One region of the Bacillus sp. ISL-47 genome, then DNA from elsewhere that is predicted to be linked to it. Evidence: riboswitches for the same ligand, from Rfam matches in the RefSeq annotation. Region 1 holds a riboswitch; the other holds the start of a gene.
The links. Region 1 has a riboswitch for glycine ahead of purU (formyltetrahydrofolate deformylase). Riboswitches for the same ligand answer to the same signal wherever they lie in the genome.
Positions count from the first base shown of each region.

Region 2: linked by a shared signal. The riboswitch ahead of gcvT (glycine cleavage system aminomethyltransferase GcvT) and the one ahead of purU (formyltetrahydrofolate deformylase) in region 1 are both predicted to bind glycine.

Region 1 is NZ_JAGGQS010000082.1:10,596-14,019, reverse strand. Features, by position in the region: gene J7I93_RS23720 (hypothetical protein) at 1-156, shown strand, start outside; gene J7I93_RS23715 (FbpB family small basic protein) at 497-622, opposite strand; gene purU (formyltetrahydrofolate deformylase) at 711-1,577, opposite strand; glycine riboswitch at 1,728-1,829, opposite strand; gene J7I93_RS23705 (MFS transporter) at 2,066-3,256, opposite strand; gene J7I93_RS23700 (glycosyltransferase) at 3,393-3,424, opposite strand, start outside.
Region 2 is NZ_JAGGQS010000003.1:188,721-192,144, reverse strand. Features, by position in the region: gene J7I93_RS02610 (DEAD/DEAH box helicase) at 1-1,253, opposite strand, end outside; glycine riboswitch at 1,433-1,521, shown strand; gene gcvT (glycine cleavage system aminomethyltransferase GcvT) at 1,684-2,790, shown strand; gene gcvPA (aminomethyl-transferring glycine dehydrogenase subunit GcvPA) at 2,807-3,424, shown strand, end outside.

The DNA of each region.
Region 1 (3,424 bases):
AAATATGTGTTCACACAGGATTCAGCCTCACTGGCACTCGGCAGTCTGGCGATCATCCTTTTCCTATATAGCGCGCTTCACATAATCGCCCGCAGAAAAAAAATCTTTTACACCCCCATTTTCTACGAGGCGAACTACATGACCCACACTCCTTAATTGTCCAAAAAACAATTAAAGGAGGAAAACGAAATGATGTGGATTCGATTCATAATGATTGGCTTGTTTTCATTAACAGCTTCCAGCCTGTTCTTTTATCAGGGAACGGAAATCTACCATGCCTTTGTGGAATACTTTAAACAAAAATAACATAATAGGCGCCCAGGAATTTCTCCGGGCGCTTTTTTGCTGCCTCAGGCCGAAAGTGAGGGGAGTTGATGATATATCCTTCATCTCCTCTTTTCTTTTCCCGCATACAATTGGATCCCTTCCGCTTTAATCGCAGCCTCGCTATAAAAAAAGCGCCCAGTCTGGTCTCAACCAGGCTGGGCGCTCTTCCTTATTGGGCTTTTGCATATTTATCGTCAATCTTCTTCTCAATCTTCTCAAGCTGACGGCGGTCCTTCAAAAGCTCTTCTTTATTTTCTTTTATCATTTCAAGCATTGATAACTTTTTCTTTTTCATGTTTGCTCACCTTCTCTCATGATGTCTATACAACTCTCGGGATGCTCTTTTGCATATTTTTCGACAAAATTCGGGTGGTACCTGGTACCTAAAATACAATTGTCTTATTCCCATGTACAATGACTCGATCTTCAACGTGCCATTCCACGGCCTGGGCGAGAACCCGCCTTTCGACGTGGCGGCCGGCGATTTTGAGGTCCTGTGCGGTGTGGCGATGGTTGACCCGCTGCACATCCTGCTCGATGATTGGTCCCTCATCCAAATCATTTGTTACATAATGGGCTGTTGCCCCAATCAGCTTGACTCCGCGGTTAAACGCCCTTGCATAAGGATTGGCTCCCACGAAGGCAGGCAGGAAACTATGATGGATGTTGATAATCTTGTTCGGATACTTGGATATAAAGCTTGGCGAAAGAATTTGCATATATCTCGCCAGAACAATGAAATCGGCTTTCCCATCCAGCAGCTCTACCGCCTTTTGCTCAGCTTCGGCTTTTGTATCAGGCGTAATCGGAATGTGATAATAAGGAATTCCGTAGCCCTCCACAACTTCCTTCAGATCAGGGTGATTGCTGATCACCAGAGGAATCTCCACCTCAAGCTCGTTTGACTTCCAGCGCCAAATCAGCTCCAGCAGGCAATGGTCCATCTTTGAAACAAAGATCGCCATCCGCTTGCGTTCACCCTTGCCGCTCAGTTTCCACTCCATCGAGTATTCCTTAGCCATCTCTGGCAAATCCTCTTTCAATTTTGGGAATGATTCATCAAAATCATTCATATCAAATTCAATCCGCATGAAAAAGATGCCTGCCAGCGGATCGGTTGTATGCTGATCAAAATGGACAATATTCGCTTTATGCTCCAATAGGAAATTGGATACCGTTGAAATAATGCCTGGCCTTTCCGGACAGGATATCAGCAAAGTCGCCCGGTTTGCATTAATATTCATATTCATATTGAGTTCCTCCATCCGCATTTCTGGAAACAAGCTGCCAAACACAAAAAGGACAGACAGGGGCAGCTTCTTCCTCCCCCTTCTCTGTCCTTTTACCTGAGAGTTTAACCCCTTTGGTGTCGCATCATACATGCGCGCTCTCCAGAGATGCGTCCCGCTGCGGTTCTGTCTACCTGAGAGATTTGCTTCAAGGGTCTTTTTGAAGCTTGCTCCTTCGGTGGCCTCATCGTTGCTCTCTCCCGCAGCCGTCATTCGCTCAATAATTTTTGTTATTTTCAGAATACTACGGTATTTTAAAAGTGTCAACCGTTCTGCGTTTCTTTCACAAAATTGCCACAAATTCAATTAGTCTATTTTTCTTTTCAAAATCCCTGGATTCGGTCCGGGATCTTTCTTATAGTGGCTAATAAAATAACTTCATGCAATCTCTTTTACCTTTCCGTTTAACAGAAAAAAGCCTGAAGACAAATGTCTGCAAGCTTTTTCACCTATACAGCTGCTTTCGGCTTAGGCGCCTTCTTCTGCCAGGCAACTGTGATAAATAAAGTAACTAACAATAAAGCTAACCCTAAAACAAACGGATACGAGATCCGGACATCATAAAGCACGCCGGCAATCGTTGGGCCAAGCACGTTTCCAATGCTCATATAAGCATTATTCATGCCCATCGCAAATCCCTGTTCATTACCGGCCATTTTTGAAATAAGCGTTGTTAAAACCGGACGCAGGATGGATGTCGCCAGGAAAATAATAAGCGAAATGACAAAGAAAATGGCATAACTGCCTGCAAACAGCGACACAAGGAAGCCAAACGCCGCGACTGCCAAAAAGATATTCAGCACCTTTCCCTCTCCATACTTGCTGACAACCCGATCCACGACAAAAAGCTGGACAATTACACTTATAATCCCTGTTGAGGTAACCATAATGGCAATCTCCTGCGGAGTAGCACCAAACTGGTTATCAAGATAAAGTCCCAGAACCGATTCATATGCCATCAGACCGAAGCTCATCACCAATGTAATGACAAGCGGAATAAAGTAAGGCTTCCTAACGGACATTGCCAGCTTCTTGACCATTGGTTCCTCTTCAGGCATTTCGTCCGCAGAAGGCTGCTGCAATGTGCTGCTTTCTTCAAGGAGCACAATGGAAAAGATAACAGCCGCTAAGGATACAAGCGCTGAAATCAGAAATGGCATTTTTAAACCGAAATCTGCCAAAAATCCGCCAATTCCAGGCCCAACGACAATACCAAGTGACATCGCAGCTGAGACAAGGCCATTCCCTTTTGCCCGCTGCTCCATGGTTGTAATATCAGCAATGTATGCAAAAATAGCAGGAATCAGCAAAGCCGCCCCAATTCCTCCGATTACACGTGAAAAGTAAAGCAGCCAAATCGAATCTACTGCATAAAAGACCAGCATGGATAATGTCAAACCTGCTAATCCGTATATAATCATTTTTCTGCGACCGTACTGGTCAGCCCATTTCCCCGCAATTGGAGAAAAAATCAGCTGGGCACCCGCAAAAATAGCAATCATCAGGCCTGCTGCCGTTCCTCCCTGATTAATGGATTCCAAATAAGCAGGCAAAATCGGAATAATAATTCCAAAGCTTCCGATGGCAATAAACATATTAATCATTAACATGTACATCTTTTTTCTTTGTTCTCCTGTCACAGCGGATACCCCTCCCTCTATATGTGAAAATTTTACAATTCTATTTTTGGCACGCTCACTAGCTTATAATGGGACAGCCAGCTTTGTCAAAGGAAAAATAAGAGAAACTCCAGCATGTCACTGGAGTTCCTTTTCATCAGCTTTTAAATTTGTCTGGAAACTGCTTCA
Region 2 (3,424 bases), on a different contig from region 1:
AAAAGTTCTCTCATCCAATCCTTTTTGCCCCGTTTGAACCCTCCCCTAAAAGGGACTGAGGTAATGCCGTATTGTTTCAGAAACCATTGCAAATACATTTGGGTCGCACGGTATTCTGTAAAAATAATGACTTTATCATTTATTTTTTGGATTAATTCAAGAGCCTTTTGGGCTTTTGAATTTTGCTGGACAGCTTCAACCTTGGAAACAAGGTATTGAATTTGCTCCTGGAAAGCTTTAGTAGGCTCTTCTTGTTTTTTGAGCATATTCTGTAAAGTGAAATAAACAGCCTCCCTGCTGCTGCATGCTTCCCTTTGCAGAGTCATGACAGAAAATTGGCTGGAACTCACCCAATCACCTTCTCTCCGCAATTCGGTTACAGCATCATATAGCTCTCTCTCTGCCTGGGAGAATTCAATCGGAATGGTTTCAACATGTCTCTTGGTCCATTCGATCCCTGTGTCCGCCCTGCGGTTCCGAATCATAACTTTATTCACTAGCTCTTTTAAATGTTCATCATCATTTAACGAACGTGAATCTTTTTTATAGCTCTCATAAAAGGCGGACTCATTGCCGAGGTGGCCGGGTTTTAGCAGGGATACCAAATTAAATATTTCACCGATCCGGTTTTGGATCGGAGTTGCGGTTAACAGAAGGCAAAATTTCTTCTTTAAATTCTGCACAAACTCATAGTTTTTTGTTTTATTATTTTTAAGCTTGTGAGCTTCATCGATTATGATCAAATCATAGTCCAGGCTGTAAATGATGTCCCGGTGGGGATTCCTCTTGGCGGTGTCTATGGAAGAAACGACAACATCGCATTGCTCCCATACATAGCTTTTCCGCTGGGCAACCGCAGGGATGAAAAACTTGCTGTTCAGCTCCATTGCCCATTGAGATACGAGGGACGCCGGAACGAGAATCAACACTTTTTTTACCAAACCCCTTATCATATATTCTTTTAAAATAAGACCAGCCTCAATCGTCTTTCCAAGACCAACCTCATCAGCAAGGATGGCTTTTCCGTTCATGCTTTCAACAACCTGCTTTGCTACTTCCAGCTGATGGGGAAGCGGTGTCAGATTAGGCAGGTGCTTTGGAGCCTGAAGTCCTTCGAATTCAGGTATGACCGTATGGTTTTCAACCTCTACAGCCAGCTTATACAGTTCCCAATTTCCCCAAGGACCATCATCTTCTATTCTCTTTAAAAATTCATCCTGCCAGGAAGAATCAACGCCAATTTGCACCGTCATAAAAACAGCTCCTTTAATCTATATAAACATATTGCCCAAACCTGGTTTAGGTGGTAGGATGATAATAGCTTTGAAAGTTTTGAAAGTTAACACATTAAATTTAGTTTATCGAAATAATGGAGTCATTATTTTTCTGTTTGGTATAAGTATGACCAACTTGGAAAATTTTATAAATGCGAATGATAACAAGGGGAGAGACTACGTTTGTAGCGCCGAAGGAGCAAGCAAATCCTGTGAATCTCTCAGGCAAAAGAACTCTTGTTTGACGCAGCTCTGGAGAGTGCTTCTATAGAGGAGCCACCCAAGGGGAAAGCCGATTTCGGTAAACTTTCAGGTGCAAGGACAGAGATCTTCTCAATAACGAGGGGATACTCTGTCCTTTTTTATGTTTCCTACACCGTTTTAAAAAGATTATGAGGGGGACGAGTAAATGTCACAGTTAAAACGCACACCTTTATATGAGGTGTACAAAGACTATGGAGCAAAAACCATCGATTTTGGGGGCTGGGACCTTCCTGTACAGTTTTCAAGCATTAAAGAAGAACATGAAGCAGTCCGTAACAAGGCTGGCCTTTTCGATGTATCCCATATGGGTGAGATCGAAGTGAAAGGCATTGACAGCCTTGCTTATCTTCAAAAAATGATGACAAATGATGTTTCAAAATTAAAAACCGCTGGTGCTCAATATACGGCGATGTGTTATGAGAATGGCGGAACTGTTGATGATTTACTTGTCTATAAAATTGGCGATGACCACTATCTGCTAGTTGTAAATGCATCAAATATTGAAAAGGATTACCAATGGCTGCAAGACCATGTTGAAGGCAATGTGGAATTGAAAAACCTTTCGGAAGATATGGCACAGCTTGCACTCCAAGGACCGCTTGCTGAGAAGGTAATGCAAAAGCTTGCAGGAAATACAAGCTTGGCGGAAATTGGCTTTTTCAAATTTCAGCAGGATGTTGATCTGAATGGAAAGAAAGCCCTTGTTTCAAGAACTGGTTATACTGGAGAAGATGGTTTTGAAGTGTACTGCGATGCGAGGGATGCTGTAGCATTGTGGAATGAAATACTTGAAGCAGGCAAAGAAGATGGCGTGCTTCCATGCGGTCTTGGCGCACGGGATACACTGCGTTTTGAGGCTAATCTTGCACTATATGGCCAGGAACTTTCACCTGATATCACACCGCTTGAAGCAGGAATTGGCTTTGCTGTAAAAGTGAACAAGGAAGCTGATTTTATCGGCAAGGAAGTGCTGAAGCAGCAAAAAGAAAATGGAGTTCCCCGCAAGCTGGCTGGGATTGAAATGATTGACCGCGGAATTCCGCGCCATGGCTATCCTGTTTATAAGGGAGAAGAGATTATCGGGGAAGTGACAACAGGTACCCAATCTCCAACCTTAAAGAAGAATATTGGCCTTGCACTAATTAAAAAAGAACATACTGAGCTAGGAACAGAAGTGGAAGTAGAAATTCGCGGCAAACGTTTAAAAGCAAAAATTGCATCTACACCTTTCTATAAAAGAGAAAAGAACTAACCGGGGGGAGAAAACGATGAAACATCGCTATTTACCGATGACAGAGTCTGATCAGAAAGCAATGCTCGAAACGATCGGCGTTAAAGCTGTGGAAGAACTCTTCAGTGACATTCCTGAAAGCGTAAGATTTAAAGGTGAATATAAAATAAAACCTGCAAAATCTGAAACAGCACTTATGAAAGAGCTAACTTTAATGGCACAGAAAAATGCTGATCTTCGCACAAACACCTCTTTCCTTGGAGCAGGTGTATACGATCATTACATGCCGGTTATCGTTGACCATGTATTATCGCGTTCAGAATTTTATACTGCTTACACTCCTTACCAGCCGGAAATATCCCAAGGTGAGCTTCAGGCAATTTTTGAATTCCAGACGATGATCTGCGAATTGACTGGAATGGATGTCGCGAACTCCTCCATGTATGATGGTGGAACTGCTCTTGCTGAAGCTGCGATGCTGAGTGCGGGAAATACACGCCGCAAAAAAGTGCTGATCTCAAGCAGTGTTCATCCTGAGTCAAAGGAAGTTGTCAAATCTTATGCGAAGGGTCAATATATTGAGGTAATTGAAATTCCTCACAAAGATGGTGTAACAGATCTTGACGCGTTAAATGATATGATTGGCGAGGATATT